DNA from 4 places in the Streptomyces sp. NPDC088725 genome. Region 1 is predicted to be linked to each of the others. Evidence: riboswitches for the same ligand, from Rfam matches in the RefSeq annotation. Region 1 holds a riboswitch; each other region holds the start of a gene.

Region 1 (6,967 bases):
ACATCTTGACCGCGACCTCGACCGACACCGAGCCCGAGTCGGCGAGGAAGACATGGCGCAGCGGCTCGGGCGTGATGCCGACCAGCCTGGCCGCGAGCCGGACGGCGGGCTCATGGGTGAGCCCGCCGAACATCACATGGCTCATCCGGTCCAGCTGTCCGCGTGCCGCCTCGTTGAGCACGGGGTGGTTGTAGCCGTGGATCGCCGACCACCAGGACGCCATGCCGTCGACCAACTCGCGCTGCCCGTGGGCCGCTTCGGCGAGGCGCAGCCGAACCCCCGACGCGGACTCCACGACCAGCGGGTCCACCCGGCCCGGCATGGGGCCGTACGGATGCCAGACGTGGGCCCGGTCGAGCTCCAGCAGCCCGGCCGTCGCGGTAACGGCGTTCGCGGTCAAGGGCGTTGAGAAACCGGGCGTCAGGGGCTCGGGCGTGGCGGAATCAGGCATTGGGCGCGAGATCCGTACCGGCTCCGCGACGGCGAACGGACACCAGATCCGTGCGCGGGGACGAGGTCGCCTCGGCGGGAGCGGCGACGGCAGCGCCGTCGGAAGTGGCCGGAACGGCTCCCCCGCAGCCGGTGCCTCCCTCGCTCTGCTCCCCGCACGGACCGCAGCCGCCGCCCGCGCGGTGCTCGGGCAGCGTCGTCGTGTCCGCGCCCTCCACCTCGAAGCCCGCGTCGGCGATCATGTCCAGGTCCGCCTTGCCCTCCTGGCCCTCGCTCGTGAGGTAGTCGCCCAGGAAGATCGAGTTGACCAGGTGCAGCGCCAGCGGCTGCATCGAACGCAGGTGCACCTCGCGGCCGCCCGCGAGCCTGACCTCGACGTCGGGGCAGACGAACCGCACCATCGCCAGGATGCGCAGGCAGCGCTGCGGGGTGAGGTTCCACTCCTTGGCGAGCGGGGTGCCCTCGAACGGGATCAGGAAGTTGACCGGCACCGAGTCCGGGTCCAGGTCGCGCAGCGAGAAGACCACGTCCACCAGATCGGCGTCGCTCTCGCCCATGCCCGCGATCAGCCCGGAGCACGCGGACAGACCGGCCGCCTGCGCCTGCTGCACCGTCTCCACGCGGTCCGCGAAGGTGTGGGTGGTGGTGATGTCGCCGTACGTCGCCTCGGACGTGTTCAGGTTGTGGTTGTACGCGTCGGCGCCGGCCGACCGGAGCCGGTCCGCCTGGCCGTCCGACAGCAGGCCGAGACAGGCGCAGACCTCGACGCCCTCGTTCTGCTCCTTGATGGCCTCGATCGTCTGCGAGACGCGGTCGACGTCCCGGTCCGTGGGGCCCCGCCCGCTCGCGACCAGGCAGACCCGCTTCGCGCCGCCCGCCACTCCGGCGGCGGCGGCCTTCGACGCCTCATCGGGCTTCAGCCAGGTGTACTTGAGGATCTCCGCCGTGGAGCCGAGCCGCTGCGAGCAGTACGAGCAGTCCTCCGGGCACAGACCGGACTTGAGGTTGACCAGATAGTTGAGCTTCACCCGCCGCCCGAACCACTGGCGGCGCACCTTCCCGGCCGCGGCCACCACATCGAGCAGCTCCTCGTCGGAGGTCGCGAGCACCGCGAGTGCCTCTTCGCGGGTCGGCAGCTCGCGCCGCAGCCCCTTCTCCACCAGTGTCTTCAGCAGATCCATGGGGCCGATCTTCGCGTACGCGCGCGGCTCGAAGCCAGGGAGGAATCCCACAACACCGAAGAAACGAACTGTGTGTATGACCACATCCTGACCTGGTCGGGCCGCCGATAGGGTCTGTGCGCAGCCTACAAAAGGACCGGACCATGGAGCAGGATCCCTTCGACTGGACCGACGGGGAAGCGCGCGGGCGCGCCGCGTCGGGTCTCGTACGCACGCTCCGCCCGCGCCCCGCGGACTCCGCGGTCCTGGATCTCGCGAGCAACGACTATCTGGGGCTCGCCCGCCACCCCGTGATCACCGGGGCCGCCGCCGGGGCCGCGCGCCGCTGGGGTGCCGGCTCCACCGGCTCGCGGCTGGTCACGGGCAGCACGGAGCTGCACGCGGAACTGGAGCGTGAACTGGCCGAATTCTGCGGCTTCGAGGCCGCGCTCGTGCTGTCCTCCGGCTACGCGGCCAACCTCGCCGCCCTCACCGCGCTGACGGCTCCCGGCTCGCTCATCGTGTCCGACGCGGGCAACCACGCCTCGATCATCGACGGCTGCCGGCTCTCGCGCGCCGAGACCGCCGTCGTACCGCACGCGTCGACCGCGGCCGTACGCAAGACACTTGAGGCGCACCCCGGCCGCCGCGCCCTGGTGGTGAGCGACGCGGTGTTCTCCGTGGACGGCGACGCGGCTCCGCTGCGCGAACTGGCCGAGATCTGCCGTACCAGGAACGCGGCGCTGCTCGTCGACGACGCGCACGGCCTCGGCGTACTGGGCGCGGGCGGCCGCGGCGCGCCGGACGCCGCGGGGATCGCGGGCGCGTCCGGGGTGGTGGCGACCGTCACCCTGTCCAAGTCCCTGGGCAGCCAGGGCGGGGCGATCCTCGGATCCGCACGGGTGATCGACCATCTCGTCAACACCGCGCGGACGTTCATCTTCGACACCGGACTCGCGCCTGCGGCCGTCGGGGCGGCCCTGGCGAGCCTGCGGCTGCTGCGCGGAGACCCGTGCCTCGCGGAGCGGGCCGGGACGGTCGCGAGGACGCTGCACCGGCGGCTGACCGAGGAGGGCCTGACCGCCGTGCGGCCCGACGCCGCTGTCGTGTCCGTACAGGCGCCGTCACCGGAAGCGGCGGTGCGCTGGGCCGCGGACTGCCGTGCGGCGGGGCTCGCGGTGGGCTGTTTCCGGCCGCCTTCGGTGCCGGACGGCATCTCCCGGATCAGGCTCACCGCGCGCGCCGACCTGACGGATCAGCAGATCGGCGCGGCGGTGCGTACGGTGGTCGCGACGGCGCCGGCCGGCTGAGGCGGCGTCACGGCGCTCTGCTCATGCCCGGCGTCAGGCGGTGATGTCCTCCTCTGCCGGGCCGGATATGAGCCCCGGCACGACACCGGACACGAAGGACGTCCACGCCGTCGGGGTGAAACGCAGCTGCGGCAGCGCCACGTTCTTGGAATCACGTACGGCGAGGACGTCCGCGCCGGTGCGGGCCGTCTCCACGCAGTTGTTCATTCCCACGCTGTAGCTGCTGCGCCGCCAGGTGAGAAGGGCTGAGGTGGTCGAGGGTGTGGGGGGTGCCGTCTGGGTCGTCTGGGCAGGGGGATGTGCGAGGTAAGCGGTCATGATGCTCCCTACACGCCGTCACCGATCCCGGCGATGAGATCCAAAGAGTCCTCGGGCGAAAGGGCGCGCGCCTGCATCCTGCGGAAAGCAGCGCTGTACGCCTCGAGGTCTTCTTTCCCCTCCAGGTAAAGGCTACTCGTCAAGTGGTCAAGGACGACCAAATCCAGGTCATTGATATTCGGAAAGGTAAAGATCATAAAAGGCCCGGTGAGCCCGGCGTATTCACCGACGGCGAACGGCATCACTTGCAGCAGGATGTGCGGCAGCGGAGCCAGCGCCTGCAATCTCCGTAACTGATCCCGCATCACCTCGGGCCCGCCCACCTCGCGGCGCAGGACGGACTCGTCAAGCACCGCGTGCAGCTTCAGGGGCACCGGAGTGCGCAGAACTTCCTGGCGGGCGAGCCGTACTTCCACCAGGGAATCGACCGTCGAGGCCGGCGGACCGTCCAGGGCGGCGCGTGTCACGGCCCGTGCGTACCCCGGCGTCTGGAGGAGCCCGGGCACCACCGAGGTCTCCAGTGTGCGCGCCGTACGGGCCTGGGACTCCAGGCTGATGAAGTCCCGGTACTGCGGCGGAATCACGCCCCCGTAAGCCTCCCACCATCCCGGGCCGCCGTCCGCCGCGCCCGCCAATGTGGCTAATAACGTGCGCAGTTGCGGATCATGGACGCCCAACGCGTCCAGCAGCCGGGTGAGATCGCCGTCCTTCACCCCGCTGACTCCCGTCTCGATCCTGCTCACCTTCGACTGGTTCCAGCCGAGCAGCCGCGCGGTCTCCCCGCTGGTGAGTCCCGCGCTCTGGCGCAGTCCCCGCAATTCCTCGCCGAGCCGGCGTCTGCGTACCGCGGGACCTTGAGGCATGAGTGTTCCCTTTCGCCTGGGCCGTGACCGGACGCCAGGGGGCGCCGCGGCGGAGAAGGTATCTTTCCGCCGCCCGGATGAGGGCGCGCCGCGCAGAGTTCACCGCTTTGAGCGACAGATATATGCATATCTCGGTGGATCGGCGCTATCAGCGGCACCATGAGTGGCACGCTGTCGCGAGGCACAGTCCGAGGCCGTCCGCGCAGTCATCCGCTCTGTGCCGGACCGAGGTCCGGCGGGAAAGGGACCGCGTTGTCATGGCAGATCACCAAGAAGCATCCGTCATCCTGCCGAGTGCTCCGGCCTCGGTTTCCGCGGCGCGCAGATTCGTCGCCGAACACCTCTCCGAATGGGGGATGCCGGCGGAAGGAGACACCGCCGAAACGGTACGGCTGATCGTCTCCGAGCTGGCCACCAACGCCGTCCAGCACACCTTCGGCCAGTCGCCCACGTTCACCGTGCGACTCGAACTGGAGCTGGACGAACAGCTGCGGATCGGCGTGACCGACAGTCATCCGCGCTGGCCGCGGCGGCTGCCCGCGGCCGTGCAGCAGGACAACGGCCGCGGCATGGTCATCATCCGCTGGCTGGCCGCCGAGAACGGCGGCAGCATGTCCGTCACGCCGACTCCGGAAGGCGGCAAGACGGTCTGGATCGCCCTGCCCTGGACGGCGCGTGTGCAGAGCTGACCCGCGCCTACGAGACGGCCCGCCGCATGAAAAGTCCGGTCTGAACAGGCCCGCACGGACAGGCCCGCACGGGGACCGGGCCGACGGAGGGGCGGCGGCCCCCCGCGGCCGGCGCACCGGCCGCTCAGCGCACCCGCCCGTACCACACGCTCTTGGACCAGATCCGTTCGAGACGCACCACGGCGCCGGTCTTGGGCGAGTGCCAGATCTTCCCGCTGCCCGCGTAGATCCCGACGTGGTAGACGTTGTTGCCCCAGTGGAAGAACACCAGGTCGCCCTTCTTCCGCTTGGAGGCGGAGATATGGCGGGTCTTGTTGTACTGCTGCTGTGTCGTGCGGGGGAGCTTCTTGCCGGCCTTCTTGTACGAGTAGACCGTCAGCCCCGAGCAGTCGAACCGCCTCGGGCCCGTGGCTCCCCAGCTGTACGGCGATCCTTTCTTCGACGCGGCGATCTGCAGCGCCTTGACCGCGTGCGTGGCGGCGTACGCCTCGGAGGTGACGCCCGGCGCCAGCGTGGTACCGCTGACCGCGACGAGCGTCATGGCCGATACGGCGCCGACTCTGAAGGACAAAGACGGGACATGTGTCTGCGCAGTCATGCGCAACCCTTCGTCAGCCGCCTGTGAAGGATGACCTGTCGGGTTCGGACTGGCGAAGTCGCCCGGCCGCGCGAACGCGGCTTCACCCCGAGGGACAGCCCGTTTCCGGGCCGACCCGTACTGCTCGGGTCCTCCACTCCTGCCGATCCACTCCTGTCGACCAGTCATCCGGAGCGGCGGCAGGACTCGGCGTCCGCCCGGACCGCCTCGCCGCGGTGGCGGGGGCTTGTCGTCCCAGGGATCTTGACGTGGCGGGTGCGGATTTCCGAGTCGAAACGACGATATGTGAATTACATCACTCTTGGACCGTATGGGGGTTTAAGTCCCTTATGTGTCGATATATCCACATCGTGGCGAGGGCCCCACCTGCGGCGGGACGGCCGCGCGCATCACGTACCAGATCGCTTCGCGCAACTCGAAGCCGCGGACGCCCGCCGGCGGCGCGTACGCCGAACGAGGGGCGGCGTTCCCGTACGGGCGCGTCCGAACGGGAACGCGGCTTGTCCCGCGCGTAGCTGAGGGCCGCTCACCTCCACCAGGACCGGCTCCTCCCCGCCGGCCCGCGCTCATCCCGGCGGCTGGGGCGGCAGCGTGACCCGGCTCGCCCGCCGCTCCCCGTCGAGCATCCGCAGCGCGCGGGTCAGCGTCGACGCGTGCAGGTCCGTCTCGCCGCGCGCGTGCATGGTCGTGAGGGCGTCCAGCAGCTCCGCCGCCCGTGCCGGCAGGGCCTGCGCGGCGCGCAGCGCGCTGTACGTGTCCGCGCCATGGGCCGGATTCATCCGGCCCAGCAGATCGACCACCAGGAGATAGCTGTCGATGAAGGCGCCCTCGGCCCGGGTCAGCGCGGGCAGTGGCGGCAGTTCGGGCGGCAGCATCGGGGGTTCACCGCCCGTCGGAGGTGCCGGACGGGTCAAGAGAGGTCCTGCGGTTCTGGACCACATGGTCGACCAGGCCGTACGCCTTGGCGCCGGGCGCGTCGAACACCTTGTCCCGGTCGATGTCCTGGTCGATCCGCTCGGCGCTCTGGCCCGTGTGGTGCACCAGCAGGCGGGCCAGCCGGGTCCGCTGCCGGACCAACTCGTCGGCGTGGATGGCCAGATCGGACAGCTGGCCCCGAACGGGATCCGTGACGGCGGGCTGCTGGAGGACCAGGCGGGCTCCGGGCAGCGCCATCCGCTTGCCGGGGGTGCCGGCGGCCAGCAGCAGGGCGGCGGTCGAGGCGGCCTGGCCGAGGCAGGTGGTCTCCACGTCGCAGGTGACGAGCTGCATCGCGTCGTAGATGGCGGTCATGGCGCTGATCGAGCCGCCGGGGGAGTTGATGTAGAGGCAGATGTCCTGGTCGGGGGCGTCGTACTCCAGGTGCAGGAACTGCGCGATCACGTCGTTGGCGGCGGTCTCGTCCACAGCGGTGCCGAGGAAGACGATCCGCTCGCCGAAGAGCTTGGAGTACGGGTCGAGCGTGCGATTCCCGTAAGTGGTGCGCTCGTTGAACTCGGGCAGTACGTAGCGGGCGGAGGGGCTGATCATGACGACGGTTCTCCTCGGCGCAGGCTCGGATGTAAAAAATGTACAGGACGTA
Region 2 (6,967 bases), on a different contig from region 1:
GACGCCGGCGGAGACCGCCGCGTCCGCGTCGTCCTCGTCGACGACCACCGGATGTTCCGTACCGGCGTACGGGCCGAGATCGGCCGCACGGAAGAGACGGGCGTCGAGGTCGTGGGCGAGGCCGCCGACGTCGACGAGGCGGTCGCGGTCATCACGGCGACCCGCCCCGAGGTCGTCCTGCTCGACGTCCATCTGCCGGGCGGGGGCGGCGTCGAGGTACTGCGCCGCTGCGCCCCGCTGATGGCGGGCGGCGAGAACCCGGTCCGGTTCCTGGCGCTCTCGGTCTCCGACGCGGCGGAGGACGTCATCGGAGTGATCAGGGGCGGCGCCCGCGGCTACGTCACCAAGACGATCACCGGCACGGACCTGGTCGCCTCGGTCTTCCGGGTCCAGGAGGGCGACGCGGTGTTCTCCCCACGCCTCGCCGGCTTCGTCCTGGACGCCTTCGCGTCGACGGACGCGCCACCGGTGGACGAGGACATGGACCGGCTCACGCAGCGGGAGCGGGAGGTACTGCGGCTGATCGCGCGTGGGTACGCGTACAAGGAGATCGCGAAACAGCTGTTCATCTCCGTGAAGACGGTCGAATCACACGTCTCGGCGGTCCTGCGCAAACTCCAGCTCTCCAACCGCCACGAACTGACCCGCTGGGCGACGGCGCGCCGGCTGGTCTGACACCGGCAGACGGGTAATCAGCAGCGGCAGCGGGTCCGCCGGATACGCGGGCTCCGAACGGTCGTCACCGGAGGCGAACATGATGAGCGCGCGGCCGGAACACAACGGGGCAGTTTGCAAAGCGGTCGGGGTGCGAGCCGGGCGTGGGAGTGCGAATCCCGGTGAGGAACCGGCACACTGCCACCCCACAGTGACCAGTGGTCCGGAACAGCACTCGCGGACGGCGTGGCCCATCCGCGTCACGCGCACTTCCACCGCGTCACATAGGGCCGTTCGTGGGCGTCCAGGAGTACGCCCCTGATGCATTCGCCCGGTGCCGTGTCCAGCGTGCCGGTCAGCTGGGCGGTGCCGTGGTGGATTCTGGCCGTGCCGAACCAGTCGGGGAACGCGGTGATCCGGTTGTCCTTGCGCTGGTAGCCGAGCCGGACCTCGGCGCCCCCGGGATCGCCGGGGCGCCGCAGGTAGCGGATGGTGAAGGCGCCGGCGCCGCCGATCGGGCCGTCGATGCAGAGCCGGCCGTTGGAGAGGTCGCCGCATCCCTTCGGGGTCATGCCGACGGGCGCCAGGACGAACGCGGCGCCGACGGCCAGTCCGGCGCCGATCAGTCTGACGGCGGTGGCTCGTCTCATGGCGATCCCTTCGCGGGCCGGCGGTGTGCAGCCATCGTGACCCGCGGAAGGGGACGCGGCATCCCGGGACGGCGGGGAATCAGGCCGGACGGGCCGCGCCGACGAAGGGCATCTGGTCGATCGGAGCGATCCTGACCGGGGCGCCCGGGCGCGGAGCGTGGATCATCCGGCCGCCGCCGACGTAGATCCCGACATGGCTGACGCCCGAGTAGAAGAACACCAGATCGCCCGGCGCGAGCTGTTCGCGTGACACGCGCTGACCCGCGTTGATCTGGGTGTACGACGTCCGCGGGAGCGACACACCGGCGGCGCGCCAGGCCGCCTGGGTCAGCCCCGAGCAGTCGAAGGAGTCGGGGCCCGTGGCGCCCCAGACGTACGGCTTGCCGAGTGCTCCGTACGCGAACGACACCGCCGCGGCGGCACGTGAGGTGGGCGCCCGTAGCCCGCCGCCCGGTGCCGGCGCCTGCTCGGCGGCCCGCAGCGCGTCGCGGGACAGGGAGCGGTCGGCGCGGGACGCGACCGTACCGCCGGCCTGCTCCTGCGCGTACCGCGCGCGCTGCGCGGCGGTGAGCTGGGAGAGGAGCTTCTTCGCGGCGTCGAGCTTCTTCTGGATGCTCGCCTTGTACGCGGCCAGCTCGGTCTGGCGGGCCTTGAGGTCGGCGAGCCGGTCGTCGGCGCTGGTGTGCAATTGGGAGATCCGGGCCAGTTCCTTGCGCATACCGGAGATCGTGTCGGCCTGGCGCGACCCGGCACGTTCGGCGAGCGCCGCGCCCTCCAGAAAGTGTTCGGGGCTGGACGACAGCGCGAGCTGGATGGCAGGGTCGAGGCCGCCGGCGCGGTACTGCGCGGCGGCGATCGAACCGAGCGCGTTGCGCGAGGCGTTGAGCCGGTCCGTGCGGCGAGCGGCCTCGTCACGCAGCGCGTTCAGCGCCGTACGGGCCTCGTCGGCCTTCTCCTTCGCCCCGTCGTACTTGTCCGTGGCGGCCTCCGCCTGCTCGTACAGGGTGTTGACCTTGGCCTTGACCTGGGCGGCGGTCAGGCGGGGCCCGGCCTGTACGGGGCCGCTCGACGCGGCGGCGGTCACAGCTCCCGCGAGCGCGAGGGTGGCAGCGGTGCGGCTCGCCGGTCCGGCGAGCAGGCGCTGTTTACGTTTTCGGTGCGCGGCCACGGGGCGTCCACTTCCTTCGGGGAGATGGCGGCCGACGGCTGTCCTGGTACGTGGACGGCGGGGAGGAGTCGGCCACCTCGTGAAGGACCGTAAGGGGCGCGATCACGAGGCGCGCCCGGCTGGCCGCTATTGCCCAAAGGTGGACGGAGAGGAGCGGTTTACGATCACCGCGACCATGCCGAAGTCACTCCGCACGGCGGGACCTGACCGTTACGGACGACGGCCCGCCACACGGAGCAGGCGCGTGGCCTGCGCCTTCGCCCCTGTCCCTCGTCCGCTGCCAACAGGAACCTCAGCCTCAGGCCGGGCGAACCTCAGGCCGGGCGGACACTTCCGTAGATCGGCATGTAGTAGATCGACTCCTCGCGGACATTCGCCCCCGGCTTCGGTGCGTGGATCATCATTCCGTCGCCTATGTAGATGCCGACATGGCTGATGTCGTCGTAAAAGAAGACCAGGTCTCCAGGGAGCAGATCGGCCGTCGCGATGCGCGTGCCGACATTCACCTGGTCCCAGGTGGTGCGTGGCAGTTCCACGCCCGCCGCCCGCCAGGCCGCCTGGGTCAGGCCCGAACAGTCGTACGAGCTGGGTCCCGTCGCGCCCCAGACGTACGGCTTGCCCAGCTGGGCGCGGGCGAAGGCGAGTACCTTCCCGGCCTGGCCGGAGTTCGAGCCGGCCGGCGTGCCCGTGCCGCCGCCCGTGCCCGTGCCGCTGCCCGGCGGCTTCGACTGCTTCTGCCGCTCCGCCTCCGCCTTGGCCTTCGCTTCCGCCTGCTTCCTGGCCTTCTCCTGCTTCTCGCGCTCCAGCGCGGCCAGCCGCGCCTTCTCCTCCGCTGTCAGCTCCGACAGCAGGGCGCGCGCCTCGCCCAGCTTCGTCTGGACGCTCTGCTTGCTGGTGCGCAGCGTGCTCTGGGAGGCGGTGAGCGACGCGAGGCTCTTCGTCGCCTGCGCGCGCTTTTTACCGGCGGCCGCCTGCTGGGTCTGGAAGTCGGTGACCGCGTCGCGCTGGTGCGCCGTCATCCGGTGCATCAGCTGAGTCTGGTCGAAGTACGCCTGCGGGCTGTCGGCGAACATCAGGGCCGCGGTCGGGCCGACGGTGCCCTCCCGGTACTGCGCCGCCGCGTACGTGCCCAGCGCGCGCCGGGCCTCGTTCAGCTTGTCCGCGCGCCTGGCGACCTCGTCGAGGAGCTGGTCGAGGTCCTTCTTCTGCTTGTCCGTGGACTCTTTCGCCTTGTTGTACCGCTCCGTCGCGGAACCGGCCTCGCGGTACAGGTCGTCTACCTTCTTCCGCACCTCTTCTATGGACGGCTTCGGCCGCGCGGGCGCGGCGTTGGCGCTCTGTGCCGAGAGCAGCGTGACCGAGGCGAGGGCGGCCGTCGTGAGACCGAGCGCGGGGGAGCTGGACCGTACACCGTTACGGGTGCGCGGCTTGCGATGCGATGCCAAGGCCGGCATCTCCTTCCGTGGACCGCCTACCGGGTTAGCTGTCGGGTTCGGGCTCGGTGGAACGGAAGGCTGCCCTACGGGCCTGGGACGTGCGGCCCGATTCACCCCGGTCGTGCGAGTGGGTCCCCGGTTCCGGATCTCCGCACGTCGGCAGGGCTTCCCTGCGGAAGCGCTTCGGTACGGAACCCCGGATTCGGCGCGGGCAGCCCGTTTGGCGTCGGTCGCCGTTGGGGTACGGGGTGCCTGTTCGAGCACGCTAACCACTTCGTGGTGCTGCTGTGAAGGTTGATGTGCGATATGCCCGATACATTTTCGTGACCTTCGCGGATGCGGTGGCTGCTGGGCACGCTCCGTGATCACCTGGAGAGGATTCCGGCGTCCGGGGCAGGGCGTTTCGGACGTCGGCTGCCCGCTGTCAGTGGAGCGGCCTAGACTCTGAAGGCGATGAGCAGCCTCTTTGATGACAGTTTCCTGGCGGACCTCCAGCCCTCCGGCGAGGAGCACCCGCCGCCGCCCGAGGACACCGAGCCTGAGCAGGTGCCCGACGATCTCTTCGAGGGAGCGTTCCACGTGCCCGCGGCCCGGGATCCGTACCACCGCGACGGCGCCCCGCGCACCGTCGTCAATCCGGTGGCGCTGCTCGACGGGCTGAACGACGAGCAGCGCGCCGCCGTCGTGCACACCGGATCGCCGCTGCTCATCGTCGCCGGGGCCGGTTCCGGCAAGACGCGCGTGCTGACTCACCGGATCGCTCATCTGCTGGGCACGCGCCGCGTGCACCCCGGCGAAATACTGGCGATCACCTTCACCAACAAGGCCGCCGGCGAGATGAAGGAGCGCGTCGAGCAGCTGGTCGGCCCGCGTGCCAGCGCCATGTGGGTGATGACCTTCCACAGCGCCTGCGTACGGATCCTGCGGCGCGAGTCGAAGAAGCTCGGTTTCACGTCCTCGTTCTCGATCTATGACGCGGCCGATTCCAAGCGGCTCATGGCCCTGGTCTGCCGTGATCTGGAGCTGGACCCCAAGCGGTATCCGCCGAAGTCCTTCAGCGCCAAGATCTCGAATCTGAAGAACGAGCTGATCGACGAGGAGACCTTCACCGGCCAGGCCATCGACGGCTTCGAGAAGACCGTCGCCGAGGCCTACCGGATGTACCAGGCACGGCTGCGCGAGGCCAACGCGCTGGATTTCGACGACATCATCATGACCACCGTCCACCTGCTCCAGGCGTTCCCGGATGTCGCCGAGCACTACCGGCGGCGCTTCCGGCACGTCCTGGTGGACGAGTACCAGGACACCAACCACGCCCAGTACACGCTCGTACGTGAGCTGGTGGGCCCCTCCGGCGAGGACCAGGACCCCGCCGAGCTGTGTGTCGTCGGCGACGCCGACCAGTCGATCTACGCGTTCCGCGGCGCCACCATCCGCAACATCCTCCAGTTCGAGGAGGACTACCCGAACGCGACGACGATCCTGCTGGAGCAGAACTACCGCTCCACGCAGACGATCCTCAGCGCGGCCAACGCGGTCATCGAGCGCAACGAGAGCCGCCGCCCCAAGAACCTGTGGACCAACGCCGGCACCGGCGCGCAGATCACCGGCTATGTCGCGGACACCGAGCACGACGAGGCGCAGTTCATCGCCGAGGAGATCGACCGGCTGACGGACGCGGGTGACGCCAAGGCGGGTGACGTCGCGATCTTCTACCGGACGAACGCGCAGTCCCGTGTCTTCGAGGAGATCTTCATCCGGGTCGGCCTGCCGTACAAGGTCGTCGGAGGCGTGCGCTTCTACGAGCGCAAGGAGGTCCGCGATGTGCTGGCCTATCTGCGCGTGCTGGCCAACCCCGAGGACGCCGTACCGCTGCGCCGGATCCTCAACGTGCCCAAGCGCGGCATCGGCGACCGCGCGGAGGCGATGATCGACGCGCTCTCGCTGCGCGAGAAGATCACCTTCCCGCAGGCGCTGCGGCGGGTGGACGAGGCGTACGGAATGGCGGCCCGTTCCTCCAACGCCGTCAAGCGCTTCAACACGCTGATGGAGGGGCTGCGCACGGTCGTCGAGTCGGGGGCCGGGCCCGCGACGGTCCTGGAAGCCGTGCTGGAACAGACCGGCTACCTGGCGGAGTTGCAGGCGTCGACGGACCCGCAGGACGAGACCCGTATCGAGAACCTGCAGGAACTGGCCTCGGTGGCACTGGAGTTCGAGCAAGAGCAGAGCCAGGCGGCGGCAGCCGGAGACGGCACGGCCGCGGCCCCGGCCGGCACGCTCGCCGAGTTCCTGGAGCGCGTCGCCCTGGTCGCCGACTCCGACCAGATCCCCGACGAGGACGAGGACGGCTCCGGGGTCATCACGCTGATGACGCTGCACACGGCCAAGGGGCTCGAATTCCCCGTGGTGTTCCTGACCGGCCTGGAGGACGGCGTGTTCCCGCACATGCGCGCCCTCGGCGAGACGAAGGAGCTGGAGGAGGAGCGACGGCTCGCGTACGTCGGCATCACACGCGCCCGCGAACGGCTCTACCTGACGCGGTCGTCCATGCGCAGCGCCTGGGGACAGCCCGCGTACAACCCGCCGTCGCGCTTCCTCGAGGAGATCCCGGGGCAGTACCTGGACTGGAAGCGGACCGGCGCGCAGATCCCGGCGGGACCGACGTCGGGGATCACGTCCTCACTGTCCTCGTCCTCCGCGCGGTCGAGGCAGAGCGGCGGCCCTTCGGGCTTCGCCACGCGGCGGGCCACCGACAAGCCGGCGATCTCGCTGACGGTGGGGGACAGGGTCACGCACGACCAGTTCGGTCTCGGCACGGTGATGACGGTGACCGGGACGGGCGCGGACGCGCAGGCGACGATCGACTTCGGCGACGAGAAGCCGAAGCGGCTGCTCCTGCGGTACGCCCCGGTCCAGAAGCTGTAGAGGTCACGGACCGCCCGCGACCTGTCGTGGACGTGTCGCGGGCGGCCCGAGGGTGGTTACAGGAGTGTGATCACTGCGGGTTGAGGCCGTGGCTGCGCAGCCACGGCAGCGGGTCGATCGCGGAGCCGGAGCCC
Region 3 (6,967 bases), on a different contig from region 1:
CCAGTCCGACTGAGCCGTGGTCCGGCGCAGCGCCCGGCCGTGAGGCCGAGGCCGTACGTACAACCACGAGGCCACGAGCAGGGGCCCGGTCGCCGGAAGGCGATCGGGCCCCTGCCGCATGCGGCGGCCGCGCCCCGTCAGCCGTTCGCGCCGCGGTCCTGTTCGGCCAGGAAGTCCTCGAAGAGGCGTCCCAGCTCGTCCGCCGTCGGCAGATCGGCGCCGGTAACGCGGTCGTCCGCCGCCATCGTGTCCGCCATGGCGACCATGGCCAGGTCGTACTGGCGCTCCATCGCGCGCACCGACTCGGCCAGCTCGTCCGCCTCGGCCAGCTGGGCGTCGATCTCGGCGCGTACGTCGTCGATGAGGGAACGCGGTCCCGCGCTCGGCAGCACCAGGCCGGTGGCCGCCTGTACGGCCTCCAGCAGGACCACCGCCGCGGCCGGATAGGGCGAGTCGGTCACGTAGTGCGGCACATGGGCGCCGAGGCCGAGTACGTCGTACCCCGCCTCGCCGAGACGCAGCTCCAGCAGCGCGGCGGCGCTGCCGGGCACGGGGGCCTTCTCGAACCAGGCGGGCACGGGCGCGGCGAGGTCCCGGCGGGTGCCGTGCGGGGTGTGGCCCACGGGACGGGTGTGCGGCACGCTCATGGGCATGCCGTGGACGTACACGGTCAGCCGGACGCCGAGCCGGTCCACCAGATCGCGCACCGCGGCGCTGAAGGCCTCCCAGCGACCGTCGGGCTCGGGCCCGCTCAGTACCAGGAACGGCGTGCCCGTGGCGTCGTTCACCAGATGTACCGCCAGCTCAGGCGCGTCCACGGAAGCCCACCGGTCGCGCCGGAAGATCATCTGGGGCCGCCGCGTCCGGTAGTCGATCAGCTGGTCGGTGTCGAACCGCGCGACTACGCGCGGGTCGCCCTCCTCCAGCAGATGGCGGACGACCGAGGTACCCGCCAGTCCGGCGTCGATGAACCCGTCGAACTGGTAGAGCAGGACGAGGCCGTCCCCCGACTCGGCGGCCGCCTTTTGTGCTGCCTCCAGGCCGTTCGGCTCCCATATGTACAGAGCTTCCGGATCAAACATGGTGCAGAGCCCTCTTTCCGCGTCTTCGGCGTCGTCTTCGGCGTCGCTCAACAAGGCGCGCCGGATTCGGCGTCAAGGGGAGAACAGTGGAGCCACCGAGCCGGATTCCCGATCAGCCCGCCGTCCGTCTCCACGGCGGTCCGGCGGCCCGGCCGGAAAAATGATTCGGTCCGACATGCTGCGGACCGGGCGGGATCGTCGCAGGCTTGGGCTTATGAGTGATGCACCGATCGTCGTACACCGGGCGTCCGGGACGGGCGGCCGGCGGGTCACGGTCCGCGGGCGGATCATGGGACTCGCCCACTCGGACGAACACCTGATCGAGTTCCTGCGCCTGGCCGGCCTGCCCGACGCCTGGGACCTCATAGACGATCCCGGCTGGGTGGAGTGGCAGGGCGGCGAACCGCACGAGTACGCGGCTGCGTGAGCGGGTTCGGGGTCGCCGGGTGGCGGGCTCGGGGTCCGGGACGGGCGCCGCACCCGGTAGCCCTTCGGGGACGGGTACGTACGGCTGCGAGCGGTGCGTACGGCCACGGCGCGCCCCGCCCGTCACTCCGCGACGATCGACGCCAACTGCGTGAGCCCGTCGATACGCCAGTCCGCCGCCTCGATCACCCCGGGGTCGTCCGCCCACAGATAGCCCCACGGGCCGCGCCGCAGATGGGCGGTGAGCAGACCGGCCTCCTTCGCCGGGTACAGGTCGTACACCGGGTGGTCGCCGACGTACAGCGTGTGCTCGGGGGCCGCCTCCGCCACCTTCGAGACGTGCGCGAAGAACTCCGCGGACGGCTTGGACACGCCCCACTCGCCGGAGGTCGCGACGAGATCGGCGGGCAGGTCGAGCCCGCGCAGCAGCTCACCGGCCCTGACCGTCTGGTTCCCGGCCAGTACGACGCGGATGCCGAGGTCCCGCAGCTTCGCCAGGGCCGGGCGTACGTCGGGATAGAGGTCGGACTCGTCCAGATGCTCACCGCGGCCCGCGGCCTCGCGAGCGCGGTACGCCTCGCCGACGTCCATGCCGGGTTTGATGAGCCGCAGGGCATCCGCGTTGTCCCTGCTCTGCGCGGTCACGGCGCCGACGAGCGCGGACATGGTGTGCCGGGGGACGCCCAGCCAGTCGGCCCAGCCCGCCCAGTAACGGTCGTCACGGATGAGCGTCTCACCGACGTCGAACACGATGCTTTCGATCACCGGCGTAACCCTAGAGATACTCTCTGCCGAATGTCAGTGGCTGGCCGTAGCCTGTCTCCCATGTCCGCTTCCTCGTCCGCTTCGGCTCAGCCCCGTCCCGTACGTTCCGCCGCCGTCGTCAACGCGGAGATCCGCGCCCTGTGGACCCGCGCCGGCGGTGCCGGACGCGCGCTTTCCGAGGCCGAACAGGACCGCTATCAGCGGCTTCTGGTGGAATGGGCCGCCTCGATCCGGGCCGATGTCGTGACGGCCGCCTGATGTCCGGGCGGTCGGCACGCCCGGGAAAAGGGCCGGCGGGGCGGCCTTTCCGGGGTCTTTCCGGGGTGGAGATGATCTTGCTCCGGATGGCGTAGTGTTGCGTTCAGCGGCGCGGGGTGGAGCAGCTCGGTAGCTCGCTGGGCTCATAACCCAGAGGTCGTAGGTTCAAATCCTGCCCCCGCTACTCATGAAGACGAAGGCCCGGATCCCTGTGGATCCGGGCCTTCGTCGTGTCCGGGGCGGCTTTACCCAGATTTGGTGACGGTAAACCCGCCCTCGGTACCCACCGAAGCGTCAGATATTCGGGCAGAATGGGACAGAGCGGATCGCGTGCAGGGTTCTAAGGTCTGCGAGTGATCGCTACGCAGTGTCAAGCTCAGGCGTATGAATCGTTCCATGTTCATGGCCGTAGCCCACTCGGCCGTAGCCCACTCGGCCGACGGCGAATCGCCGCCCGACGTGGCGGCGGACAGCCTGGTGGGAGCGCGGTACCTTCCGCAGCCGAAGGTGGACCGGGCAGGAGATCATTGGTGGGGAAGCTGAAACGGGGCGCCGACGCCCCGAGTGATGCGAGCGGCGGCGCGAGCCGTGCGCCCCGCGCGGACGCCCGGGGCGGCATGAGCGACCCCGACGGTCCGAACGGCGCGAGCAGCCTCGGGAGGCCGCGCGGGACCGGACGTCCGCCACCGATGATCGTGCGGATTCTTCCGGTGATCATGCTCGTCGCGGGCGTACTGCTCGAAAGCCTGACGCCGGCGAGCGTCACCGCCTCACCCTTCTTTTCGGCAGCCCCGCTGCTGGCCGCGCCTTTCACCAGCGCGCGCAACACCGCGGTGGTGGCGCTCCTCTCACTGGCCGCCGTGGTGGGCATCGACACCGCGATCGAATCGGTGAGCGTGGTGGTCACGGTCGCCGAAGCGGCGACCGTGGCGACGGTGTCCGTCCTCGCGCTGTTCATCAACTGGGTCGTCCGCCGCAGTGGCCAGCGGCTGGCCTCGGCGAGAATCATCGCCGAGACGGCGCAGCGTGCGGTGCTGCCCACCCCGGCCGAGGAGATCGGCGGGCTGCGCGTCGCCGCCCGGTACGAGGCCGCGCTGAGAGACACGTTCATCGGCGGTGACCTGTTCGTGGTGCTCGACACCCCGTTCGGCGTGCGGCTGGTGGTCGGGGACGTGCGCGGGAAGGGGCTCGAGGCGGTCGCCATAGTGGCGGTGGCCGTCGGCGCCTTCCGCGAGGCCGCGGAGCAGGAACGGTCCCTGGAGGGCGTCGCGCAGCGCCTGGAGCGCGCGATCATGCGCGAGAAGGCGCTACGGGGTGAACTCGACGCCTTCGAGGGGTTCACCACCGCGGTGCTCGCCGAGATCCCATACGGCGAGAATGTCGTACGGCTGGTCAACCGCGGGCATCCGGCGCCCCTGCTGCTGTTCGCGGACGGATCGCTGCGGTCGCTGGAGCCGGACGAGTACGCGCTGCCGCTGGGCATGGGCGACCTCGGCAGCCTGCCGGACCGCGCGGACCAGATCGAGTACCCCGACGGCGCGACGCTGCTCCTCTATACGGACGGGCTCTCCGAGGCGCGCAACGAAGAGGGCGTCTTCTTCGACACGGGCGCCCGGCTGCTCGGCCGGACCTTCAAGGGTCCCGAGGCACTGCTCGACGAGCTGGTCGGCGAGGTGGTCGATTACACCGGAGGCGGCAGCAAGGACGACATGGCGCTGCTCGCGGTCTGCCGGCCGACGGGAGAGCAGCTGGAGGAGTGGCCGGAGCGGCGCGGAGCCATGCCGCTCACGCCGTGAGTCACGGACTCGTACGGCCCGCACCGTTGAGTCGCGGAGCCATGCCGCCCACACCGTGCGTGCCGTGAGCCATGCCGCTCACTCCGTGCGCCTCTGAGGCCCCTGAGTTCCCTCAAGGAGCTCAGGGGCCTCGCGCACGGATTATCACTTCAGGTGACCGCAGTACATCCCTCCGCATAACATTTGACTTACGGTCAGGAAGCGGAGGTGTACCGACGAGCAGCCAAATCACCCGGTTGCACCCGCTTGCGTCCGGGTAAGTCCGTTGCGAAGTTGTTAACGATCATCGGGAATGGCTTGGAATAAAGCCGGACTCTCTATTAACGTTCGATAACGCAGCGCGGTTGTCCCAGCCGTCGGCAGAGATGGCGCCGCGCGCACGCGCCGAATTCCGCATGGAAACCGGGGAACCAAAAATTGGGGTGAATCGGGCATCTTTTGCTGCCTCGCGCAGCGGAAAGACGCTCGTAGGAGACCTTCCTGCTCCGAACCCGTCAGCTAACCCGGTAGGCGAGAAGGAAGGAAAGGAGTGCGCCCCCGTGGCGTCAGACAAGCCTGCCCAAGAGGCCCCCTTCGGTACCACCGTTCTCGGCGAGGAGCCGGTCAGACAGTGGGCGGAGTGGAACCCCACAGAGGAGTCCGTCCTCCCCGTGCGCGGCAGACACCGCGTCGCCAAGCAGCGCAACGGACTCGCGCGCAGCTCCACGGTCCTGGGTGTCGGCGTCATAGCCGCCGTCGGCGCGGGTGGCATGGCCACCGCGCAGAGCAAGCCCCCCATCTCCATCACCCTCCCCGACGTCATCACCGACAACCTGCCCGACGCCACGTCGCTGCCGGGTGTCGGTTCTCTTGTCTCGCACGACGAGAAGAACGCCGAGCCGGACTTCGCGGCCATGGCCGCGGACGCCCCGCTCACCACGGCGGGCCTCACGAGTGAGGACGCCGAGCAGGGCACCACCGACGCGGGCGAGGCGCTGCGCGCCAGGATCCTCCAGCAGGCCGAGCAGCAGCAGACCGCGGCGGACACGGCCCAGCAGGTGGCCGCCGAGGCGGCGGCCGCCGAGAAGGCGCAGGAGCAGGCGAAGCAGCAGCAGGACGCGGCCGAGAAGAAGGCCGAAGAGGCGAAGAAGAAGGCGGAGGAAGAGGCCAAGAAGAAGGAAGAGGCCGAGCGGCTGGCCAAGCTGGCCGCCAGTTTCAGCCTCCCGGTCGCCTCGTACACCCTCACCTCCACCTTCGGCGAGGCCGGCTCCATGTGGTCCTCGGGCTATCACACGGGCCTGGACTTCGCTGCCCCGACGGGCACCCCGATCAAGGCCATTCACGGCGGTACGGTCCTGTCGGCCGGCTGGTCGGGCTCGTACGGCTACCGCACGGTGCTCGAACTGGACGACGGCACGGAGCTGTGGATCTGCCACCAGTCGTCCATGACCGTCACCGCCGGGCAGAAGGTCACCACGGGCGAGCTGATCGGCCGGGTGGGCGCGACCGGCAATGTGACCGGGCCGCATCTGCACCTCGAGGTGCACACTCCGGACGGCACCGGCATCGACCCGATGGCCTGGCTGCGGAGCAACGGACTCAATCCCTGACGGAACGGACGCGGCGGACGCGGCGGGCCGGGCCTCGGGTGGCAACCCGGGCCCGGCCGCTCGGGAACACCGCCGCGAGCCGTGGGCCCGAGGTGGAATAGGGGGAGCCCGCGCGGGGGTTGAATCACCTCATGACTGATCTTCGCAAGCTTGGCTCCTCCGACCTCCAGGTCTTCCCGCTCGCCCTCGGCGGCAACGTCTTCGGCTGGACCGCGGACAAGGCCCAGTCCTTCGCCGTGCTCGACGCGTACGCCGCGGCGGGCGGCAACTTCATCGACACCGCCGACGTCTACTCCGCCTGGGTGGACGGCAATGAGGGCGGCGAATCGGAAACGATCATCGGTGAGTGGATCGCCTCCCGCGGCAACCGTTCCGACGTGCTGGTCGCGACGAAGGTCGGCGCCCACGAGAAGTTCAAGGGCCTCGCCGCCGACACCATCAAGGGCGGCGTCGAAGAGTCGCTGCGGCGGCTGGGCACGGACCACATCGACCTCTATTACACGCACTTCGACGATGTGAGCGTCCCGGTCGAGGAGATCATCACCGCCCTCGACCAGCTGGTGAAGGCGGGCAAGGTGCGTGCCATCGCCGCCTCCAACATCAGCGCGGAACGGCTCGACGCCTCGATCGCCTTCTCTGAGCGTGAGGGCCTCGCGAAGTACGTGGCGCTCCAGCCGCAGTACAACCTGGTCTCGCGCGACTCCTACGAGGGCCCGCTCCAGGACAGCGTGGCGCGCCACGGCCTGTCGACCGTCCCGTACTACGCGCTCGCGTCCGGCTTCCTCACCGGCAAGTACCGCCCGGGCAGCACGGTCGACAGCAAGCGCGCCGAGGGCGCGGCCAAGCACCTGGAGACCGAGCGCGGTGTGAAGGTCCTCGCCGCGCTGGACCAGGTCGCGCAGGCGCACGGCGCCGAGATCTCGACCGTCGCGCTGGCCTGGCTGGCGGCGCAGCCGACCGTGGTCGCGCCGCTCGCGTCCGCGCGTACGGTCGAGCAGCTGCCGGCGCTGCTGGCCGCGGCGGACCTGAAGCTGACGGCGGACGAACTGGC
Region 4 (6,967 bases), on a different contig from region 1:
CACGCCGCTTGGTGCGCCGGAACTCGCTGCGCCTGCGGACCACGTCGAAGCGGTGGTCCAGATAGACCTCGAGCAGTTCCTTGAGCCCGAGCGTCAGCGGCTGGCCGTCGACCAGCGCGACATTGTTGATGCCGAAGGACTCCTCCATCGGTGTCAGCTTGTACAGCTGCTCGAGGACTGCCTCGGGCACGAAGCCGTTCTTGACCTCGATGACCAGACGCAGGCCGTGCGCGCGGTCCGTGAGGTCCTTCACATCGGCGATGCCCATGAGCTTCTTGGCGGAGACCAGATCCTTGATCTTCGCGATCACCTTCTCGGGGCCGACCGAGAACGGCAGTTCGGTCACGACCAGGCCCTTGCGGCGCGCGGTGACGTCCTCGATCGCGACCGTGGCCCTGATCTTGAAGGTGCCGCGGCCCTTCTCGTAGGCGTCCTTGATGCCGGTCAGACCGACGATCCGGCCGCCGGTCGGCAGGTCGGGACCCGGCACGAAACGCATCAGCGTCTCCAGGTCCGCGGCCGGGTGCCTGATCAGGTGGCGGGCTGCCGCCACGACCTCACCCAGGTTGTGCGGCGGCATGTTCGTCGCCATACCGACGGCGATCCCGGAGGCACCGTTCACCAGGAGGTTCGGATACGCGGCGGGGAGCGTGACCGGTTCTCGCTCCTGGCCGTCGTAATTGGGCTGGAAATCGACCGTGTCCTCGTCGATCGACTCCGTCATCAGTGACGTGGCGTCGGCCATCCGGCACTCGGTGTAACGCATCGCGGCCGGCGGGTCGTCGTTGCCGAGCGAGCCGAAGTTGCCGTGTCCGTCGACCAGGGGCAGCCGCATGGAGAACGGCTGCGCCATGCGCACGAGCGCGTCGTAGATCGACGCGTCTCCGTGCGGGTGCAATTTACCCATGACCTCGCCCACGACGCGGGCGCACTTGACGTACCCGCGGTCGGGGCGCAGGCCCATCTCATTCATCTGGTACACGATGCGGCGGTGTACCGGCTTCAAACCGTCGCGGGCGTCCGGCAGGGCCCGGGAGTAGATCACCGAATACGCGTACTCGAGGAAGGAGCCCTGCATTTCATCGACCACGTCGATGTCGAGGATCTTCTCCTCGAAGTCCTCCGGCGGCGGGGTCTTCGTGCTGCGGCGGGCCATCGCTGCTGCGGCTCCTTCACAGGTTCTGTACGGCAACTTCTGGAACTGACGCGGACCATTGTGGACCGCGCCACTGACAACGCCGACCTCGACCCGTCGTTGAGGGTGCCCGGCACGGGAACTTCGCCAGGTGTCAGCACGCTTGCATACAGTGGCAGGACTTCTCCATATCGCGATCGAAGGGACGTACATGCCCATGGGTCACACGGCCACAGCGCAGGCCGGTTCCGGCGGCCTGACAGCGACTGAGCACCGGCTGGCCAACGGCCTGCGCCTGGTGCTCTCCGAGGACCACCTGACTCCGGTCGCCGCGGTCTGCCTCTGGTACGACGTAGGCTCGCGCCACGAAGTCAAGGGCCGTACGGGCCTTGCCCACCTTTTCGAGCACCTGATGTTCCAGGGCTCGGCACAGGTGCACGGGAACGGGCACTTCGAGTTCGTCCAGGGAGCGGGCGGTTCCCTGAACGGCACCACCAGCTTCGAGCGGACCAACTACTTCGAGACGATGCCCGCCCATCAGCTGGAGCTGGCGCTCTGGCTGGAGGCGGACCGGATGGGTTCGCTGCTGGCCGCGCTCGACGAAGAGTCCATGGAGAACCAGCGGGACGTCGTCAAGAACGAGCGCCGTCAGCGGTACGACAATGTGCCATACGGTACGGCCTTTGAGAGGCTGACGGCGCTCTCGTACCCCGAGGGCCACCCGTACCACCACACGCCGATCGGCTCGATGGCCGACCTGGACGCCGCGACGCTGGAGGACGCCCGCGCGTTCTTCCGTACGAACTACGCGCCGAACAACGCGGTGCTGTCGGTCGTCGGCGACATCGACCCCGAGCAGACGCTCGCCTGGGTCGAGAAGTACTTCGGCTCGATCCCCTCGCACGACGGCAAGCAGCCGCCGCGCGACGGCACGCTCCCCGACACCCTCGGCGGGCAGCTGCGCGAAGAGATCCACGAAGAGGTCCCGGCGCGCGCGCTGATGGCCGCCTACCGTCTGCCGCACGACGGCACCCGCGAGTGCGACGCCGCCGACCTGGCGCTCACCGTCCTCGGCGGCGGCGAGTCCTCCCGGCTGCACAACCGCCTGGTGCGCAGGGACAGGACCGCCGTCGCCGCGGGCTTCGGACTGCTGCGGCTGGCCGGCGCCCCGTCGCTCGGCTGGCTGGACGTCAAGGCGTCCGGCGGCGTCGAGATCCCGCAGATCGAGTCCGCCGTCGACGACGAGCTGTCCCGGCTCGCCGCCGAGGGGCCGACCCCGGAGGAGATGGAGCGCGCGCAGGCCCAGCTGGAGCGCGAATGGCTGGACAGGCTCGGCACGGTCGCCGGCCGCGCGGACGAACTGTGCCGGTACGCCGTGCTGTTCGGGGACCCGCAGCTGGCGCTCACCGCCGTGACGCGTGTGCTGGACATCACGGCCGAGGAGGTGCGTGCCGTCGCCGCCGCGCGACTGCGCCCCGACAACAGGGCGGTGCTGGTGTACGAACCGCTGGCCCCCGAAGAGGCGTCCGCGGACGAGACCGCCGCCGAAGAGACCGACGAGCACGAGGGGGCGGACAAGTGACCGACGCTGCCGTGACCATGGACCTCCATCCGCAGCCGCAGGCCGGCGAAGCCACCCCCTGGGCCTTCCCCGCTCCCGAGCGCGGCGCGCTCGACAACGGCGTGACGGTGCTGCGCTGCCACCGCCCCGGGCAGCAGGTGGTCGCCGTCGAGATCTCCCTCGACGCCCCGCTCGACGCCGAGCCGGAAGGGCTCGACGGCGTCGCCACGATCATGGTGCGTGCCTTCTCCGAAGGCACCGACAAGCACAGCGCCGAGGAGTTCGCCGCCGAGCTGGAGCGCTGCGGCGCCACGCTCGACGCGGCCGCGGACCACCCGGGCGTACGGGTCTCCCTGGAGGTCCCGGTCTCCCGGCTCGCCAAGGGGCTCGGCCTGCTCGCCGACGCGCTGCGCGCGCCGGCGTTCCTGGACACCGAGGTCGAGCGGCTGGTGAACAACCGCCTCGACGAGATCCCGCACGAGGCGGCCAACCCGGGCCGCCGGGCCGCCAAGCAGCTCTCCAGGGAGCTGTTCCCGGCGTCCCTGCGCATGTCGCGCCCCCGCCAGGGCACCGCGGAGACGGTGGAACGCATCGACGCCAAGGCGGTGCGCGCCTTCTACGACGCGCACGTACGCCCCGCCACGGCCACGGCCGTCGTCGTCGGTGACCTCACGGACGTCGACCTGGACGCGCTGCTCGCCGAGACGCTGGGCGCCTGGACGGGCAACACCGCCCCCGCCAGGCCCGTGCCGCCCATCACCGCCGACGACACGGGCCGCGTGGTGATCGTGGACCGTCCCGGCGCCGTACAGACCCAGCTGCTGATCGGCCGCATCGGCGCCGACCGGCACGACCGCGTCTGGCCGGCCCAGGTGCTCGGCACGTACTGCCTCGGCGGCACCCTGACGTCCCGTCTCGACCGGGTGCTGCGCGAGGAGAAGGGCTACACCTACGGTGTCCGGGCCTTCGGCCAGGTGCTGCGCTCCTCCGACCCGGCCACTCCCGGCGGCGCGACGGGCGCCGCGATGCTCGCCATCAGCGGTTCCGTGGACACGGAGTCCACCGGCCCGGCGCTGGAGGACCTCTGGACCGTGCTGCGCACCCTCGCGGCCGAAGGCCTCACGGACGCCGAGCGCGATGTGGCCGTCCAGAACCTGGTGGGGGTCGCGCCGCTGAAGTACGAGACGGCGGCCTCGGTGGCGGACACCCTGGCCGATCAGGTCGAGCAGCACCTCCCGGACGACTTCCAGGCGCAGTTGTACGCGCGCCTGGCCGAGACCGGCACGGTCGAGGCGACCGCGGCGGCGGTCAACGCCTTCCCGGTGGACCGTCTTGTCACGGTGCTCGTCGGGGACGCCGCCCGGATCAAGGATCCCGTCACGGCGCTCGGAATTGGCGAAGTGACGGTTGTCACGGGCTGAATTCCGCCGTAAGTGGAACCCCGGTGACGACCAGTCGCCGGGGTTCTCCCGTATGTCCTTCTTGTCTGTGGTGTGCGCTACAAACGGGCCTGTCTGTTTGGTGATTGAAAGACAGTCCGCTTAGCGTCGATCCGGCTGTTCGCCAGTAACGCGCCGCGACCGCGGCATCGGACAGCCATCGCCGAGTCCCCGTCAGGCGCGAGCCTGGGGAGCCGGGGACCCACACTCAGTCCCCGGGGTGAATCGGGTGCCTTCGCACGTATCCCGTGCGGAGGGGCCCGTAGGAGACCTTCCTGCTCCGAACCCGTCAGCTAACCCGGTAGGCGAGAGGGAAGGAAAGGACCAGCAGTCTTGGCATTCAGCCGTCCCGCCGGGAAGCACCGTGCCCCGCGCCGTGCTTCGAGTCCCGACGCGCGCCGTACGGCGCGCAGGAGCGCGAGAGCCGCAGGCGTCGTGACCGTCGCCGTCGGCAGTGTCGTCACCGGGCTCTCGTCCCAGGCGCTGGCCGCGGATTCCGACGCGCCGGCCGCGCGGCGGACCGGACTGACGCAGGTTCTCGACGTCAGTGACTCCCTCGCCGACGAGATCGGGGCCCAGGCCGCCGCCCAGCGCCAGGCCGCCGACGAGGCGGCCCGCGCGACGGCTCGGGCCGAGGCCGAGCGCAAGGCCGAGGCCCGCGCCAAGGAGGCCCGCGCGGCCGAGGAGCGCGCGGCCCGTGCGGCCGAGCGCGAGCGCCTCAACGCCTTCCGGCTGCCGGTGGCCGGTTCGTACGTCAGCACGGCCTACCGCAGCGGCGGCGCGCTCTGGTCCTCCGGCAGTCACACCGGCATCGACTTCCACGCGGCCTCCGGTACCCCGGTCGTGGCCGTCGGCGCGGGCACCGTGGTCGAGGCCGGCTGGGCCGGCGCCTACGGCGACAACGTCGTGCTGAGGATGGACGACGGCACCTACACGCAGTACGGCCACCTCTCGTCGACCGCCGTCTCCGTCGGCCAGAGCGTCAGCGCGGGGCAGCGGATCGGCCTCTCGGGCGCGACCGGCAACACCACGGGACCGCACCTGCACTTCGAGGCCCGTACGAGCGCGGAGTACGGCTCCGACATCGACCCCGTCGCATATCTGCGCAGCCACGGCCTGAACGTCTGACCGATTCGTCCGGCCTCCGCAGAACCTCCGTCGCACTGGCCAAAAGATATCCATGGATTTCGGGCAGCCATCGGAAATTCGCGTTGATTGCAATAGAGTCACGGAACAGGCGTCAATCGGCTGCGTTTCGCGCGGATTAAGGCGGAGGTTCGGACATGCGCATTCCAGCGCACTCGGTATGCACGGCGATCCGCGACGACATTGTCTCCGGTCTGTTCGAGCGGGGCGGCAGACTCACCGAAGAACATCTGGCGCGGCGCTACGGCGTCTCCCGCGTCCCGGTGCGCGAGGCGCTGCGCACCCTGGAGTCCGAGGGGTTCGTCACGACCCGGCGCCATGTCGGCGCGTGCGTGGCCGAACCCACCGAGCAGGAGGCGGCGGACCTCCTGGAAGTGCGGCTGCTGCTGGAGCCGCTGGGTGCGGCCCGCGCCGCGCAGCGGCGTACGGACGCCCATCTCAAGGTGTTGCGCGGCATGGTGCGGCTGGGTCAGGAGCGGGCGCGCCGGAGCCAGGGCGAGGATCTGCGCTCGCTCGGCTCCTGGTTCCACGAGACGCTCGCCCAGGCGTCCGGCAGCCCGGGGCTCATCGCGCTGCTCACGCAGCTGAGGCACAAGATCGCCTGGATGTACACCGTCGAGCAGCCCGGGCATCCGGTGGAGTCCTGGGCGGAGCACGGCGCGATCGTCGACGCGGTGGCGCGCGGCGACGCCGAGCGCGCGCGGACGCTCACCACGCTGCACGCCGAACGCTCCGCCGTCGCGCACCGGCTGCGGCGGCCCGCCCCGGTCATGGAAAAAGTGAGCGCTTCGCAACATGCCGTAAACATCACGAGCGTCCGTACTTAACAATGACGTCGTATACAAAGAGCGGGAAACAAGTGGGCTCTATTTCCTGCTGCCCTTTTTGAAAGAAAACGGGCCGAAAACAAACCGAGCCGCGGTGCGCGGAATTCACGCACCGCGGCTCGGCCCGCGGAAAAGATGTGCCGGACGTCTCAGACCGTCTCGGGGAGTTCGTCGAGTCCCTCGGCGACCAGCTTCGCCAGCCGGTCGAGCGCGGCGTCCGCGCCTTCCGCGTCCGAAGCGAGCACGATCTCCTCGCCGCCCTGCGCGCCCAGTCCGAGCACCGCGAGCATCGACGCGGCGTTGACCGGGTTTCCGTCGGCCTTCGCGATGGTCACAGGGACACCGGTGGCCGTGGTCGCACGGACGAAGATGGAAGCGGGGCGGGCGTGCAGGCCCTCGGCCCAGCCGACATTGACGCGGCGCTCAGCCATGGTGTTGCCCTTCAAGTCTCACGTTTCAAGAGGTTGTCTAGACCAGTGTCTCACGTGCGGCGAAGTACCTGGAGGCACGTGTTCACGCGCGGCCTCCGACCGCGCTCCGCCGTAGGCTTGGACCATGGAGACGCCGTCGGAATACGCGTACCCGAGCCACTGGGAAGCAGACATCGTGCTGCGTGACGGCGGTACAGCGCGTATCAGGCCCATCACGACCGGAGACGCGAAACGCCTGGTCAGCTTCTACGAACAGGTCTCCGACGAATCCAAGTACTACCGTTTCTTCGCCCCTTACCCGCGCCTCTCCGACAAGGACGTGCACCGCTTCACCCATCACGACTACGTGGACCGGGTGGGCCTCGCGGTGACCGTGGGCGGCGAGTTCATCGCCACCGTCCGCTACGACCGCATCGACGACCGCGGCA

The links. Region 1 has a riboswitch for cyclic di-AMP ahead of ACIP6N_RS25065 (C40 family peptidase). Riboswitches for the same ligand answer to the same signal wherever they lie in the genome.
Region 2: it holds a riboswitch for cyclic di-AMP, as region 1 does, so the genes downstream of both, ACIP6N_RS08525 (NlpC/P60 family protein) here and ACIP6N_RS25065 (C40 family peptidase) in region 1, are expected to answer to the same signal.
Region 3: it holds a riboswitch for cyclic di-AMP, as region 1 does, so the genes downstream of both, ACIP6N_RS13225 (M23 family metallopeptidase) here and ACIP6N_RS25065 (C40 family peptidase) in region 1, are expected to answer to the same signal.
Region 4: it holds a riboswitch for cyclic di-AMP, as region 1 does, so the genes downstream of both, ACIP6N_RS00465 (M23 family metallopeptidase) here and ACIP6N_RS25065 (C40 family peptidase) in region 1, are expected to answer to the same signal.

The regions. Positions count from the first base shown of each region.
Region 1 covers NZ_JBIVLO010000011.1:106,656-113,622, reverse strand. Annotated here, with positions in the region: gene ACIP6N_RS25095 (adenosylmethionine--8-amino-7-oxononanoate transaminase) at 1-451, opposite strand, end outside; gene bioB (biotin synthase BioB) at 444-1,631, opposite strand; gene ACIP6N_RS25085 (8-amino-7-oxononanoate synthase) at 1,775-2,920, shown strand; gene ACIP6N_RS25080 (DUF397 domain-containing protein) at 2,954-3,238, opposite strand; gene ACIP6N_RS25075 (helix-turn-helix domain-containing protein) at 3,247-4,101, opposite strand; gene ACIP6N_RS25070 (ATP-binding protein) at 4,359-4,790, shown strand; gene ACIP6N_RS25065 (C40 family peptidase) at 4,915-5,388, opposite strand; cyclic di-AMP (ydaO/yuaA leader) riboswitch at 5,392-5,577, opposite strand; gene ACIP6N_RS25060 (hypothetical protein) at 5,955-6,263, opposite strand; gene ACIP6N_RS25055 (ATP-dependent Clp protease proteolytic subunit) at 6,271-6,915, opposite strand.
Region 2 covers NZ_JBIVLO010000003.1:330,562-337,528, reverse strand. Annotated here, with positions in the region: gene ACIP6N_RS08540 (LuxR C-terminal-related transcriptional regulator) at 1-675, shown strand, start outside; gene ACIP6N_RS08535 (hypothetical protein) at 915-1,304, opposite strand; gene ACIP6N_RS08530 (NlpC/P60 family protein) at 1,384-2,472, opposite strand; gene ACIP6N_RS08525 (NlpC/P60 family protein) at 2,787-3,917, opposite strand; cyclic di-AMP (ydaO/yuaA leader) riboswitch at 3,925-4,080, opposite strand; gene pcrA (DNA helicase PcrA) at 4,362-6,833, shown strand; gene ACIP6N_RS08515 (peptidoglycan DD-metalloendopeptidase family protein) at 6,904-6,967, opposite strand, start outside.
Region 3 covers NZ_JBIVLO010000004.1:658,038-665,004, forward strand. Annotated here, with positions in the region: gene ACIP6N_RS13185 (helix-turn-helix transcriptional regulator) at 1-13, shown strand, start outside; gene ACIP6N_RS13190 (PAC2 family protein) at 138-1,082, opposite strand; gene ACIP6N_RS13195 (hypothetical protein) at 1,297-1,509, shown strand; gene ACIP6N_RS13200 (HAD family hydrolase) at 1,632-2,270, opposite strand; gene ACIP6N_RS13205 (hypothetical protein) at 2,334-2,531, shown strand; tRNA gene ACIP6N_RS13210 (tRNA-Met) at 2,642-2,715, shown strand; gene ACIP6N_RS13215 (hypothetical protein) at 2,916-3,074, shown strand; gene ACIP6N_RS13220 (PP2C family protein-serine/threonine phosphatase) at 3,149-4,327, shown strand; cyclic di-AMP (ydaO/yuaA leader) riboswitch at 4,700-4,855, shown strand; gene ACIP6N_RS13225 (M23 family metallopeptidase) at 4,867-5,916, shown strand; gene ACIP6N_RS13230 (aldo/keto reductase) at 6,048-6,967, shown strand, end outside.
Region 4 covers NZ_JBIVLO010000001.1:113,530-120,496, forward strand. Annotated here, with positions in the region: gene ACIP6N_RS00450 (DNA topoisomerase (ATP-hydrolyzing) subunit A) at 1-1,156, opposite strand, end outside; gene ACIP6N_RS00455 (M16 family metallopeptidase) at 1,347-2,717, shown strand; gene ACIP6N_RS00460 (M16 family metallopeptidase) at 2,735-4,117, shown strand; cyclic di-AMP (ydaO/yuaA leader) riboswitch at 4,287-4,458, shown strand; gene ACIP6N_RS00465 (M23 family metallopeptidase) at 4,469-5,263, shown strand; gene ACIP6N_RS00470 (GntR family transcriptional regulator) at 5,419-6,108, shown strand; gene ACIP6N_RS00475 (HPr family phosphocarrier protein) at 6,258-6,539, opposite strand; gene ACIP6N_RS00480 (GNAT family N-acetyltransferase) at 6,664-6,967, shown strand, end outside.